3 regions of the Sphingobium sp. B11D3D genome follow, and region 2 is predicted to be linked to each of the others. Evidence: predicted binding sites of a transcription regulator. Region 2 holds the regulator's gene; each other region holds the start of a gene.
What was found. Region 2 encodes LexA, which represses DNA repair genes until DNA is damaged. Its sites were predicted from a motif close to GTTCCNCNCTTGTTCT; they were not measured.
Positions count from the first base shown of each region.

Region 1: a site for LexA is predicted at 1,997-2,012, ahead of uvrA (excinuclease ABC subunit UvrA). Genes of this name have one in related genera too.
Region 3: a site for LexA is predicted at 3,529-3,544, ahead of M2334_RS13050 (ImuA family protein). Genes of this name have one in related genera too.

Region 1 is NZ_JAOQOG010000001.1:2,811,076-2,816,123, forward strand. It holds gene M2334_RS13285 (hypothetical protein) at 117-473, opposite strand; gene M2334_RS13290 (Crp/Fnr family transcriptional regulator) at 654-1,421, shown strand; gene M2334_RS13295 (hypothetical protein) at 1,457-1,819, opposite strand; gene uvrA (excinuclease ABC subunit UvrA) at 2,020-5,028, shown strand; gene M2334_RS13305 (SIR2 family protein) at 5,037-5,048, opposite strand, start outside.
Region 2 is NZ_JAOQOG010000001.1:1,550,135-1,555,182, forward strand. It holds gene M2334_RS07295 (ComEC/Rec2 family competence protein) at 1-1,657, shown strand, start outside; gene lexA (transcriptional repressor LexA) at 1,682-2,386, opposite strand; gene M2334_RS07305 (bestrophin family protein) at 2,506-3,402, opposite strand; gene M2334_RS07310 (GFA family protein) at 3,596-4,084, shown strand.
Region 3 is NZ_JAOQOG010000001.1:2,760,100-2,765,147, reverse strand. It holds gene M2334_RS13060 (error-prone DNA polymerase) at 1-1,300, opposite strand, end outside; gene M2334_RS13055 (Y-family DNA polymerase) at 1,297-2,871, opposite strand; gene M2334_RS13050 (ImuA family protein) at 2,753-3,526, opposite strand; gene M2334_RS13045 (nuclear transport factor 2 family protein) at 3,777-4,265, shown strand; gene M2334_RS13040 (hypothetical protein) at 4,262-5,048, shown strand, end outside.

The DNA.
Region 1 (5,048 bases), 1.3 Mb from region 2:
TATCCTGCTCCTAAGGAGGCCGATAGTAGCACAATCATTAGCATGGTCAAGTATTCGCCACGCTTGGAATGCGCCCTGCTTCGCCAGCCTCGCGTCACGGCGATAGCGCCTCCCGCCTAGCTTTTCGAGGCTTTCATGCTGGCAAGAACCTCGCGCAGGGCGCTCAGCCCCGCCGGCTTGGGAAGCATCGGCCAATCCCTGGTGCCATCGCCCAGATAGCTGCTGTCCGGATAGCCGCTCATCACCACGAACGGGATTTTGCGGGCCTCCAGTTCCATCAGCACCGGCTCCGAGGTTTCGCCGCCCAGATTATAATCGACGATCGCGCCGGTGATATTGCCGCTTTCCAGAGCTGTAATCGCCTGGCTTACTGTGGCGACGGGATAGACTTCATCCGCCCCCAATTCGCGCAACGTCAACTCAAGGTCGAGCGCGATAAGCATTTCATCTTCAAGCAAAAGAACATTCAGCATCCCCGGTTCCTCGAACATTCAACGAGAGGCGCCGGCCTGCCCCTGTTACTGACCCTTTGCGGCCCGTTTACTATCATGAACGCGGCTCTGCGGTGCCTCTATGCGCGGTGAGTTGATGGATGTCTGTTCACTTTTGAACATAGACGGGAACTGCGGCGGGGGCTGATCGTTATGCATCGCATGCACGACATCGTCTCGCCCGGCATCGATCATAACAATCTGGTGGCAGCGCTGAACCCTGCCGATCTGGCCCTGATGGCCAAAGTGGCGCGCGTCGTGCGCCTACCCACGGGCACGACCCTTTACGACCCCGGCGATACCGTGGTGGCCGCTTATTTCCCCCTTGGCGATGCGGTCGCGACTTTCCACGTGCTGATGGACGACGGCTCGTCGGTCGAGATCGCGATGGTCGGCCGTGAGGGGGCTGTGGGCGGCATTGTCAGCAGCGGGCGGCTCGCGGCCTATTCCCGCTCCTGCGTGATGCATGGCGGCTATTTCGCCCGGTTCGATTCTGCGACGCTGGAGACGCTGAAAGCGAGTTCTCCCGCTATTCGCGATCTGCTCAGCCGCTATGCGGACTGTCTGCTCGCCCAGATTTTTCAGTCGGTCGCGTGTAACGCGGTCCACAGCCTGGAGATGCGGGCGGCCAAATGGCTGACGGCCGCTGTCGATCGCACCGGCAACAATCAGGTGATGATGACGCAGGAGGAATTCGGGTCCCTGCTGGGCATTGCGCGCAGCTATGCCAGCCGCCTGATCAAAAGCTTCAAGACCGACGGGCTCGTCCAGACCCGGCGTGGCTCGCTCGTGGTGCTGGATGCGGATCGGCTGCGTCAGCGCGCCTGTTCATGCAACGATATGGTGCGCACCCATTTCGATCACGTGCTGGCGGGCGTCTATCCAGACCCCGCCGAGCTTGAGCACCTGGTCCACGACGTCAGCCCCTAACGTTTGCCAGGAGCTGTCGCGCGGGAGATGGCCTCCTACTTTCTGGTCTTCGGCGGGAGCGGCGCGCATTTGGTTTTGTCGCCAGCCAGACAGGCCGCGACATCCGCTTCCCACTTCGCCCGCGCCTCAGCGGCCTGCGCCTGTTCCGCGGCGATTTCTGCATCCCGCGCCGCCAGCGCGTCCCGATAGGTCTGTTCACGCGCGGCCTGCTCGTCGGCAATGGCCTTCTTCTGCGCCTCGAAATCGCTCATCTGCTGCGCAGCCAGCTTTGCCTGCTCGGCATGGAGCACACGCCGCTCTTCCTGCTCCTGCGGCGTGTCCTGCGCCAGCGCGACGGTGGCTGAGACCATCATGGTGCCTGCAAGGGTCGCCAGTCGTGCGTAACGTGCCAGGGTCATGTCGTTCTCCGTCGTCTGTCAGGCCGGGCATTCCACGCCACGGCCTGCTGGTACAATGATTAAGATCAAGACTCGATGCACGTGCAATCGCGCGAATGTCCGTCGGGCCATCTCGCATCTGGCCTCGGGCGATCCTATCTGTGCCTCTGGCTGAACCTTGCCGCTGGATTCCCTTCAGGAACAGAGATAGAACACCGCCCATGAGCCTTACCCATATTTCGGTGCGCGGCGCGCGCGAGCACAATCTCAAGGGCATTGACGTGGATCTGCCGCGCGATGCGCTGGTCGTCATCACGGGCCTCTCCGGCAGCGGCAAGTCGAGCCTCGCCTTCGACACCATCTATGCCGAGGGCCAGCGGCGCTATGTGGAGTCCCTCTCTGCTTATGCGCGCCAGTTCCTGGAGATGATGCAGAAGCCGGATGTCGAGCATATCGACGGCCTCTCGCCGGCCATCTCGATCGAGCAGAAGACCACGAGCCGCAACCCGCGTTCCACGGTCGCGACCGTGACCGAGATCTACGACTATATGCGCCTGCTGTGGGCGCGCGTGGGCGTGCCTTATTCCCCCGCCACCGGCTTGCCGATCAGCGCGCAGACGGTGAGCCAGATGGTCGACCGCGTGCTGGCGCTTCCGGAGGGGACGCGGGTCTATCTGCTCGCCCCGGTCGTGCGGGGCCGCAAGGGCGAGTATCGCAAGGAGCTGGCCGAGTGGCAGCGCGCCGGCTTCACCCGCGTGCGCATCGATGGCGAGTTCTACCCCATCGAGGAAGCCCCCGCGCTCGACAAGAAGTACAAGCACGACATCGAGGTGGTGGTGGACCGCGTGGTGGTCCGCGAGGATATGGCGCAGCGGCTGGCGGAGAGCTTCGAGACGGCGCTCAAGCTGGCCGAGGGGCTGGCTTATGTGGATTTGGCTGAGGGGACGGTGGCGGAACTGGGCAGCACGCCCTCCCCGTTCGTGTCGAGCGAAGTCGAGACACAAGAGGAGAACGCTGCTGGCATCTCGACTTCGCTCGATGCGAACGGAGGCAGTGCCAAAGGCAAGACCGGCATGAAAAACGCCGGCATCCCGGCCAACCGCATCATCTTCTCCGAAAAATTCGCATGCCCGGTCAGCGGCTTCACCATTCAGGAGATCGAGCCGCGCCTGTTCTCGTTCAACGCGCCGCAGGGCGCTTGCCCGGCCTGCGATGGCCTGGGCGAGAAGCTGGAGTTTGACGAGCAGCTCGTTGTCCCCAATGAGGCACTGACCCTCAAAAAGGGCGCGATCGTGCCCTGGGCCAAGTCCAATCCGCCGAGCCCTTATTACATGCAGGTGCTCGCCTCCCTCGCCAAGGCCTTCGGGTTCAGCCTGGAGACGCCGTGGAGCGAACTGCCGGGCGAGGTGCGCCTCATCATCCTGCACGGCACGGGCGGCAAGCCGGTCACCCTCACCTTCCAGGATGGGCGCAAGAGCTACAGCGTCTCCAAGCCGTTCGAGGGCGTGATCGGCAACCTCAACCGCCGGATGCTGCAGACGGACAGCGCCTGGATGCGCGAGGAGCTGGGCAAGTTCCAGACCGCGCAGCCCTGCGAGACCTGCGGCGGCGCGCGCCTCAAGCCCGAGGCGCTGGCCGTGAAGGTCGCGATGCAGGACATCGCCACCCCCACCCGCATGAGCGTGGTGGATGCGCTGGCCTGGTTCACCGCCCTGCCCCAGCAGCTGACCGACCAGCAGAACCAGATCGCCAAGGCCATCCTCAAGGAGATTATCGAGCGGCTCGGCTTCCTCAACAATGTCGGGCTCGATTATCTCAATCTGGACCGCACCAGCGGCACGCTCTCGGGCGGCGAGAGCCAGCGCATTCGCCTCGCCAGCCAGATCGGCTCGGGCCTCTCCGGCGTGCTCTATGTGCTGGACGAGCCGAGCATCGGCCTCCACCAGCGCGACAACGACATGCTGCTGGTGACGCTCAAGCGCCTGCGCGATCTCGGCAACACCGTCATCGTCGTGGAGCATGATGAGGACGCGATCCGCGCCGCCGACCATATCGTGGACATGGGGCCGGGCGCCGGCGTGCATGGCGGTGAGATCGTCGCGCAGGGCACGCTGGCCGATGTGCTGGCGACGCAAGGCTCGCTCACCGCCGATTATCTCAACGGCACGCGGGAAATCCCCGTCGCCGCCAAGCGCCGCAAGGGCAGCGGCAAGAAGCTGACCGTGAAGAATGCCCGCGCGAACAATCTCAAGGGCGTCAGCGCGTCCATCCCGCTCGGCACCTTCACTTGCATCACCGGCGTCTCCGGCTCGGGCAAGTCCAGCTTCACCATCGACACGCTCTATGCCGCCAGCGCCCGCGCGCTGAATGGCGCCCGCGTGATCGCCGGCGCGCATGACAAGATCGAGGGGCTGGAGCATCTCGACAAGGTGATCGACATCGATCAGTCGCCCATCGGCCGCACCCCGCGCTCCAACCCGGCGACCTATACCGGCGCCTTCACCAACATCCGCGACTGGTTCGCCGGCCTGCCGGAAAGCCAGGCGCGCGGCTACAAGCCCGGCCGCTTCTCCTTCAACGTGAAGGGCGGCCGCTGCGAGGCCTGCCAGGGCGATGGCGTCATCAAGATCGAGATGCACTTCCTGCCGGACGTCTACGTCACCTGCGAGGAATGCCACGGCAAACGCTACAATCGCGAGACGCTGGAAGTGAAGTTCAAGGGCCACAGCATCGCCGACGTGCTGGACATGACGGTGGAAGACGCCGTCGAGTTCTTCAAGGCCGTGCCGCCGATCCGCGACCGCATGGCCATGCTCGCGGAAGTGGGCCTGGGCTATGTGAAGGTCGGCCAGCAGGCGACGACGCTCTCAGGCGGCGAGGCCCAGCGCGTGAAGCTCGCCAAGGAGCTGAGCCGCCGCGCCACCGGCAACACGCTCTACATCCTCGATGAGCCCACCACCGGCCTCCACTTCGAGGATGTGCGCAAACTGCTCGAAGTGCTCCACGCGCTCGTCGAGCAGGGCAACAGCGTCGTGGTGATCGAGCATAATCTCGATGTCATCAAGACCGCCGACTGGATCATCGACCTGGGGCCGGAAGGCGGCGTGAAGGGCGGCGAGATCGTCGCGACCGGCACGCCGGAGCAAGTGGTGAAGGAGAAGCGGAGCTATACGGGGCGGTATCTGGCGCCGTTGCTGGGGAAGAATGCGGTGAGCGAGGCGGCGGAGTGATAATCAATTCACAGCTTCAC
Region 2 (5,048 bases):
CGCGGCGCCCGATCAGATGGGCGAAGAGATTGCCGCTGGCGACCGCATTGCCCTACGCGCGCGGCTGATGCCGCCTGCACCGGCTGCCCTGCCGGGCGCTTATGATTTTGCGCGGGCGGCCTATTTTTCCGGCCTCGGCGCTACCGGGCGGGCACTCGGCAAAGTGCAGCGCATCGATGCGGCAACCGCTGGCGGGGATGCGCGCGCGACACTCGCCCACCACATCGCCGCGCGGTTGCCGGGGCCGGAAGGGACGATTGCGATCACGCTCGCCACGGGCAATCAGAACTGGATCAGCGAGGCGGATGCGGACGCGATGCGGCGCAGCGGGCTTGCCCATCTGCTCTCGATCAGTGGCTTGCACGTTTCCGCGCTGATCGGCGGCGTGATTCTCATCATGGTCAGTCTGCTTGCGCTGTCGCCGACCCTTGCGCTGCGCTGGCCGGTGCTGATGATCGCCGCCTGCGTGGGCGGCGCGGCGGGCATCGGATACACTGTGTTCACCGGGGCGCAGGTGCCGACGATCCGCTCCTGCATTGCCGCTCTGCTGGTGATCGCGGGCATGGCTCTGGGCCGCGAGGCAATCGGGCTGCGACTGATCGCGACCGGCGCGCTGATCGTGATGATCTTCTGGCCGGAGGCTGTCATCGGCCCCAGCTTTCAGATGAGCTTCATGGCCGTGACCGCCATCGTGGCGCTTTACGAATATCCGCCTGCACGGCGGCTGTTCGAGCGACGCGACGAGGGGCGGATAAAGCGCTGGACCCGCAGCCTCGGCGCCTTGCTGGCGACAGGTTTGCTGGTGGAACTGGTGCTGACGCCGATTGCCTTCGCTCATTTTCATCGCTCCGGCCTGCTGGGCGCTGCGGCCAATATGATTGCCATTCCGCTGACCAGTTTCGTGGTGATGCCGGCCGAAGTGCTCGCGCTGCTACTCGACGCTGTGGGGCTGGGGGCGCCGGTCTGGTGGGTTGTCGGCGTGGCGCTCAAGTTCCTGCTCTGGATTGCGCATACTGTCGCCAGTCAGCCCTTTGCCACGCTGTCGCTGCCCGTCTCCAGCGGACTGGCCTTTGCGCTCGCCATGATCGGCCTCTTGTGGCTGATGCTTTGGCACACGGCGCTGCGATGGTGGGGCCTGCCTCTGGCGGCGCTCGGCTTTTTCCTGACATTTCTAGCGCCGTCCGCCGATGTGCTGGTCACCGCCGATGGTCATCATGTGGCGGTGCGCCTGGGCGATGGGCGCATGGCGTTGTTGCGGAACCGAAGCGGGGATTATGTTCGTACCACTTTGGCCGAGGCCAGCGCCTATGACGGTGAGTTTGCGTCCCTGACGCAGGCGCCGGACACGCGATGCACGCGGGACATGTGCGCGATGACATTGCCGGGCCGTACCGGCCAGCCGCCGGTTCACCTGCTGATCAGTCGCTCGCGCCTGCTCGTTCCCTATCCCGAGTTGGTGGCCGCCTGCGCGCAGGCCGATCTTGTGATCGCTGACCGGCGCCTGCCGCCGGGATGTGTGCCGCGCTGGGCAAAGCTGGATCGGCCTGCGCTGAATGCCATGGGCGGTGCACTGATCCTGCTCGACAGTCGGGAGATCGTGCCGGGCCACGACCCGCGCAGCCGCCATCCCTGGATCGTGAGCACTAGTTCGCGCTAGAGCCGGCGTCCCATATCGCCCGCCTCAGTTATAGCGCCGCAAGAGCCCTGCGAGCCGGCCCTGAATGCGCACCTGCCGCGCCTCATAGGTTTGGGGCTCATGGTCGCGATTGGCAGGATCGAGCCGCACCTTGCGGCCGTCATGATGGAAATATTTGAGCGTCGCTTCATTCTCGTCGATGAGGGCCACGACGATCTGGCCATCGCGCGCCGTTTCGGTCCGCTGGATCAGCGCGAAGTCACCGTCAAAAATCCCTGCTTCGATCATCGAGTCACCGGAGACTTCTAGCGCGTAATGATCGCCGGCGCCCAGCAACGCGGCCGGGACCGGCAACATGGTGTCGCTCTCCATCGCCTCGATGGGAAGACCGGCAGCGATGCGCCCATGCAGCGGAATTTCGATCACGTCATTGGCGGCGATGGAGATCGTCCGCGCCGGCGCGGTGGCCGCCTTGCGCAGCGGGGTCACGTTGGTGGCCGCCGCCGGCTCTTCCGTCCGCTCCGCCACGGGCATACCATCGGGCAGTTTGAGGATTTCAAGCGCCCGCGCACGATTGGGCAGCCTGCGGATGAAGCCGCGCTCTTCCAGCGCGCTGATCAGCCGATGGATGCCGGACTTCGATTTGAGGTCCAGCGCCTCCTTCATCTCCTCGAAACTGGGCGAGACGCCACCCTGATCGAGATGCTGCTTGATGTAGCTGAGCAGTTGCTGTTGCTTGGCGGTCAACATGAGTGGTTCCCCAATATGGAACGGACGGAGAACGTTTAGGAAACGAATCGAGCCGCGTCAACACGGATCGGCCAAATATCTCAGGTTTCGGTGCGCTCTAGCCTTGCGCTAGCGAGCGATCAGGTCAGGATGTGCTGATCGGGCGCGATGGGTGCGGGGAGGTCGGTCGCGCCGAGGCGGGCGAGCATTTCGCGTTCCACCGTCCGCGTCATCGCATCGAGCGGCAAATCGTTGGGATCATAGCCGAACGGGTCTTCCAGCTGATCGCCCAAAGCATCCAGCCCGAAGAAGGTGTAGCTCGCCACCAGCACCGGAATGAGGGCCCACCAGCCCAGCGAACCAGCCAGGGCGAAGGGCAGCAACAGGCAGAAGACATAGGTCGTACGGTGGAGGATGAGCGAATAGGTGAACGGAACCGGCGTGCTGGCGATCCGTTCACAGGCCGCCTGCACATCGCTGAGCGCCTTGAGTTGGCCCTCGATGAGCGAGTGGTGGATGGGGTTGATCTGCCCGTCGGCTGCGAGGCGTAGGCAATGTGCGCCCATCTCATAAAGCACCGTGTCGGTCGGGTTCGGGGAGGTGCGCCATGGTCCATCGTTCACCCACCGGCCGATGGCGGCAGCCTCGTCGTGCTGACGCAGGCGGGCTGCAAGACCGTTGGTGAAGCCGCAGACGCCGCGGAGCAGCGGGGCGCGCTCCTCCTCAGGCAGCGAGGACGTGAGCCGTGCGAAGGAGCGGCTCGCGATGATCAGCGCACCCCACTGTTTGCGGCCCTCCCACCAGCGATCATAGCAGGCACTGTTGCGGAAGCTCATGAAGATAGAGAGCGACAGGCCGATCAGCGCGAATGGAATGCCGCTGATCTGCGCGAACAGCCCGGGCCAGGCGCGGGCCGCGAGAATGGCCGCGACACTGGCCACGGCGATGCCCGCCAGCCGATGCTGGATATGCGGCATGATCGTGCCGCGGTAGGCGAACAGCACTTCGAGCAAGCCAAGGCGGTTGCGAACGATCACGGGCGGACATCTCCTGCCAGGGCACGCGGCCACCGGACATGGGCCGGGCACCGGGCGCGCTCGCCATGCGGAGGATGCGCGCGCAGATCAAGGATTAAGTGGCCGCAAGGGGAAGCGCGCGATGGACGCTGAGGGAACCGGCGGGGAGGGCAGCGGTTCAGCTTGAGAGACGATCACAAGGGAGGACTGTGCCATGCCCCTCAAGCTCGAAGGTTCCTGTCGATGCGGCGCCGTGCGCTTTTCCGTCGACAGCCACGCGCCGGTGCCATTTCTGCGTTGCTATTGCTCGATCTGCCGCAAGACCGCCGGCGGTGGCGGCTATGCCATCAATCTCCACGCCGACAAGCGCACGCTCAAGGTGGAAGGCGAGACCGCCGTCTATCACGCTACGCTGGACGATGGCGAAGGCGGATGCCGCGTCAGCACCGGCGAGCGACACTTCTGCCCCGCCTGTGCGAGCGCGCTCTGGGTGTTCAGCCCGGAGTATCCCGACCTGCTCCACCCTTTCGCTTCCGCGATCGACAGCGATTTGCCCAAGCCGCCGTCGCTGGTGCACATGATGCTCGGATCAAAGGCGAATTGGGTCGAGCCGCAGATCGGGTCGGATGACCAGTGCTTCGACGGCTATCCAGACGAGGGGCTGGAAGACTGGCACCGGGCGCATGGGCTATGGATTGAGTAGGACGGTTCGGGCGGGACGCTTCCAGGGGCGGTCATCAGGCTGGGTTGACGGTGAGAACGTCAGCTATCCGGTGCGGCTTAAAAATACCTGCCTGTCCGGATACGGCGCCGTTGCGGACATTCACTTTGCGTAGAAATTCCGGTTCCGAGGGTCGCCCGCAGCAGGGAAATTGTTTTCTGGAATGCAACTCTGCACAGCCTTGCGATGGATTGCAGCCAACGCCCGACCATTCAGCTTGTATAACCTAACGCTCGTTCGATCCCCCGAAGGAAAAACATCCACTACGATATGCTGCGACCTGTTCCTGTACCGCAAAGCTTTAGCCGGTGAGGAGGGTGAACGGACATGGGCCAGTGCCAATCGACCACTGTAGTTCTTTCCCAAACAGAAGCTCAGGCTTTCGACATCGCTGCTGGTCGTTTGCTCAAAAGCCGGCGGTGCCCCTTCTAGTGATCGCTCAGTTGACAAGCTAAAAAGGCCCATCAACCATGCTTGCCCGATCCAAAGCGGTATCGCCACCAGCGCTACTATACCCATGCCAGTTCGTGCGGTTGGTGATAGGTCTGACCAGCGCTTCATCTTACACCGATTTTCCACGCATCGATTGAAATGGTCAATGTCTGCTTCCCACGCCCAAACTGGCCGCTCGTCTATCCTTCGTCACCGCTTCAAAGCGGCTACGGCTGTGGTCCGACCATGGTGTTGAATGCGGACTGATGAGGCGCGACGCCATTGTGGGCGCTCCCTCCGTTCGTCCTCAGTCGCTGCTGAGCTTGTCGAAGCGGCGTATCGAAGGGCCGGCCCGTGCACTGGGATGCTTCGAGACGGCCCTTCGATACGCGCCTGCTGCGCACCTCAGATCCTACTCAGCAGGAACGGTGAAGGTTGAAGAAGGCCGGTTGCCACAGCTTTTCGGAGGCGGGCAGTTTCTATCGATATGAGCCATGATGGCTCTTCAGGGCGA
Region 3 (5,048 bases), 1.2 Mb from region 2:
TTACGTCCTCGGTCAGGCCCAGCGCCTTGCCCACTTCGCGGATCGCGCTGCGCGGACGGTAATGGATCACCGTGGCGGCAATGCCGGCCCGCTCGCGGCCATAGCGGGCATAGATATACTGCATGATTTCCTCGCGGCGCTCATGCTCGAAATCCACGTCGATATCGGGCGGTTCATGGCGCTCTTCCGAGAGGAAGCGCGAGAACAGCAGCTTCTCCCGCACCGGATCGATCGGGGTGATGCCGAGGAAATAGCAGACCAGCGAATTGGCCGCGCTGCCCCGGCCCTGGCACAGGATCGGCTGCTCGAGGCTGCGGGCATGGCGCACGATATCGTGCACGGTGAGGAAGTAATAAGCGTAGTTCCGCTTGCGGATCAGCGCATATTCCTCATCCAGCACCGCTTGGTATTTTTCGGGCAGGCCATCGGGGAAATATTCGCGGCCACCCTCCTGCACCAGATGTTCCAGCCAGGCCTGCGGTTGCCAGCCTTCGGGCACCGGTTCGTGCGGATATTCATAGCGCAGGTCATCGAGCGTGAAGGCGATGCGCGAGAGGATGTCCGTGCTGGCCGTCACGGCTTGCGGACAGGTGCGGAACAGGCGGGCGATTTCGGCAGGGGGCTTGAGATGGCGTTCGGCGTTGGCCAGCAGGCGGCGGCCCGCCGCAGCGATGGTCGTGCCTTCGCGAATGCAGGTCAGGATATCGTGCAGCGGTCGCGCGTCGGGATGATCGTAGAGCGCGTCGCACGTGGCAAGCAGAGGCACGCCGCAAGCCGCGCCGAGAGCCTGGGCTTGCGCCAGTCGTCGCGCATCCGCGCCGCTGCGCTGCATGGTCGCCGCCAGCCACACCGCGCCGGGACGCGCCTCCGTCAGCCGCTCCAACAGGCTCCGGTCACGCCCGGTGGCGATCAGCAACAGGTCGTCGGCATGATCGAGCAGATCCGGCAGATTGAGCGTGCAATCACCTTTTTCCGCGCGGCGGTTACCCAGCGTCAGCAGTCGTGTCAGCCGTCCCCAGCCATGGCGGGTGGCAGGATAGGCGACGATATCCGGCGTCCCATCCGCAAAGACCAGCCGCGCGCCGACAGCAAGGCGAAAACCGGTGGCAGGCCCGCCGATCTCCCGCCAGGCCACATGCGCGCGCACGACGCCTGCCACCGTGTTGCGATCCGCAATGCCCAGCCCGGCCATGCCCAGATGATGGGCCTGCGCCACCATATGCGCGGGATGCGAAGCGCCGCGCAGGAAGCTGTAATTGGTGGCCGCGACCAGCTCTGCGAAAGGGGGCGGGTCGCTCATGCGAACAGCCCGTGGAGATACCAGTTCGGATCGGGCTTTTCATCATAAAGCCCGTGGCGGAAGATCCAGTAGCGTCGCCCGCGCACGTCCTCGATCCGGTAATAGTCCCGCGTCAGCCCTGCCTTGCCGGGGGCTTCGCCGCCCTTGCGCCGCCACCATTCGGAGGCGATCCGCTCGGGGCCTTCGTAGAGCCGCACCTCGTGCAGCCTGCGTTTCCAGCGGAAGCGATGCGGCGGGCCGTCCGGCACTTGCGCGATCACCTCCACCGGCTGCGGCGGATCGAACAGGAACAGCGGCCGCAAGGGCGGCTCGCCCACCGGCGGCGTGGGCCATGGAAGGGGGGCGCGGGCATGGATCGCCGGCAAGGCAAGCTGCGCCTGTTCGGGAATATGGCTGTCCTGCGGCTCAAGGCGACACAGGCTGGCCGGCCCCAGGCGGGTGCTCAACCGGTCGATCAGATCGGCCAGCGCGCCGGCATCCTGCTCGCTGCCATCCAGAGCCGGCTGGCTGGTGCCGAGCGGCTCGGTGACGGGTAGGAACAAGGTGATGCGGTCATAGCCAAAGCCGGGGTCGAGCGGATCGGCCAGCGTCCCGATGCGCTCGTCGAACAGGCGCAACACCGGCGCCGGATCGCGCGTGGGCAGACCGGTCTCGATCGCCAGCCGATGGCGCGCCCCATCGCTGCGGAACAATGTCAGGACAAAGCGCCGGCCACCCAGTCCGCGCTCATCGAGTGTCCGGGCCGCCTCGCGCAGCAGATCGAGAAAACAGCCGGCGATGCTGGCCTGCAAGGCAACCGGCTCGGCAAAACGGCGCTCGAAATGGAGTGGCTCGGGCTGTGCGAGCGGATCGATCGGCGCCTGTTCCTCGCCCAGCAGGCGGCGCAAGGCAGTCACCGCGTCCGCCCCGAATCGCGCGGCGATGCTGGCGGCGGCCCGTGACGCCAGATCGCCGATGGTCTTCAGTCCGGCCCGGCGCAAGGCGAGCGTCGCCTCCTCGTCCAGCCCCAGCGCCAGCACGGGCAGTGCCCGCAGCGCCTCCCGCTCGCTGGTGACGGGCAGGCGGGCATGACGGGCCAGCGCCTGCGCGCCCTGCGCGGTAGAGGCTGTGGCCATGCGCACGCTCATGCCAATCGCGGCGAAGGCATCCTCGGCCTGCGCGGCCAGGCCTGCCTCGCCGCCGAACAGATGGTCGCTTCCCGCAATATCCAGCGTTATCCCATCGGGCGGGGCGAGGGTGACATGCGGTGACCAGGCGATGCAATGCCGGGCCAGCCGCTGCAGCCAGTGACGGTCGGCCTCTTCGTCCATGTCGGCCACGATGAGGTCGGGCTGCAGCGCGCGGGCATCGGCCAGCGTCTGGCCGGGTGAGATACCGAGTGCGCGGGCCTGCGCATCGACGGCGCACAGCCGCAATGCACCCTTGATCTTGGCGACGAGGACCAGCGGCCCGTCAGGCTGCCCGCCGGTCCCCGCGCTCTCGATCCCCTGTTGAATCCGCAGCCTTTCTGTGGGCAGGAGCGGAAACCACAGCGCCAGATAGCGCCGCTTCACGGAACAAGCGTCGGTCACGGTCCCACTCCAGCCGCCAGGAAAGGCCGCAAGGGCCGGAACGCTGGCGCAGCAAGGTCACATCGAAGGTCGGCAGTCCGGGCGCATTGCCCGGCAGCGCGAGCGAAGGTGCGGCGGCCACCTGCCAGCGGGTCTGTGCCGCGCTGGGCACGGGCGGCGCGTCCGGGCGCAGCAGCAGCAATGTCACGCCGGATTTCTCTGCCGCCAGAGTCAGGCGGCGGCTGGCGGTCAGGTCCAGTGCAGGCATCGAGCCCCAGCCTTCCACCACGACTGCGCTCAAGCCAGAGCAGCGCAAGGCATCCACGGCCGCGCGCAGCAGGTCCATGCTGTCCCTGACGGTGCCGATCAGCCCCAGGCCGGGGGCGCCGCCCAGTTCGGCCCAGCCATGGCCCTGCGCCACGCCGCCTTTTTGGCTCGCCTGTCTCTCGCGGAGCCACAGCACTTTGCCCTCGGCCTCGCTCAGACCCGTCGCCAGCGAGACGACGAAACCCGCCGCTGCGGCGACATCGTCCACCTCTGCGGCATAGACTTCATGCACCCGCCCGCGCGCCAGCCCGCCGCCCAGCAGCGTATCGATCGCGGCGATGCCGAACGCCTTTCGGGAGGGGGCATCCGGCATCGCGTGATCGCACAAAAGGGCAGGGGCGAGTCTCATATGTTCCTATTATGTTCCTATTCTGAGCAGGGTCAAGGGATCGTTCCGGCAGCTTGTCCGATCGCGACCCAAGCCACTGGAGTGGAACGATCATTGGCCCGCCAGCCTCCGTCAGAAGGTCACAAGGGCGGTTTCGCTCACCGGGCATTTCGCTTGACAAGGCGGCCCTGCAGGACGGAATAAACTACAACGACGTATCACGATTTATCCGCTGCATGCGGATGTGCGTCATGAGGGGGAGGTTACAGGGATGCGGTTCAGGTCAGCCGTCGGCAAAGCGCTCATGCTTGCCATGCTCGGATCGCTCGCCCAACCGGCTGTGGCGGCCGAAAATTGCCCGTCGCCCGGCATGACCAAGGCCGATTTCGAGCGCTATTTCCTCTGTTTCAATGCGCGCGATTATGCCTGCTTCACCAGCTATTACGACGCCGATGTCGTCCTCGTGAAAGGCGGGAAGTGGCCCGATCTCAAGGGGCGCGATGCCATCATCGCTTTCTATCGCGACGTCGATGCCCGTGGGCTGCAGGAGCATGTGACCCCGCACGCCATCGAGGTGCAACCGCAGGGCGCGACGGTCGATCTGGAAGCGCATTTTCAGGCCACCAGCGACTGGCCGGACTTTGGCTCACGGCCCTTGAAGGCGGGCGATGACTGGCGGTTGCGCGGCGTGCTGCTCTACGAGATTCCATGCGGCAAGATCACCCGCATCCGGCCCCGCCCGCGTCCCGTGCAGTCATGATCGCGCGTCCCATCCGGGGGCTGGCCGCGATGGCCGCGCTCCTGCTCGCCGCCCCGGCGATGGCTGCCGGACCTGCCGCCCCGGCGGCCTGTGACCGCACCTGCCTCACCGAGATCATGGACCAGTATCTGGCCGCCATGGTCGCGCGCGCGCCCGCTCGGGCGCCGGTGGCAGCGCAATATCGCGCGACGGAGGATGCGCAGGAGGTCCCTCTGGGCGCGGGCCTGTGGCAGACGGCGACCGGCCTTGGCACCTATCGCATCGACCTCGCCGATCCGGTGAGCGGCACCGTCGGCTATATCGGCGAGGTGCTGGAAGGGGAGGGCAAGGTCACCATCGCGCTGCGCCTCAAGGTGGCGGATCGCAAGATCACTGAGGTGGAGACGATTCTCGGGCGCGGGCGGGTGCCGGGATCATCGATCGAGCAGGCGCCGCGCGCGTCGTTCGCCAATATCGTTCCCCCCGCCGAGCGGCTGACCCGCCAGCAGATGATCGAGACGGCCAATGCCAATTTCGACGCGCTGCTCGCGGCCGACGGCTCCCTTTATGCGGAGGATTGCCAGCGGATCGAGAACCGCATGGCGATGAGCGGCAATGCGGAACTCAACTATCCCATCGGCACGATCCCCGGCGTGCCCAAGCCGCATTTCGGCAGCATGGGCTGCGGCCAGCAGATCAGCCTGCACCTCTTCGACCAGCTCGACGCGGTCGAGCCCCGCCGCTTCCTCCTGCTCGATGAGGAGAAGCAGCTCGTCTTCGGCGTCTATGTCATGCGCTGGTACA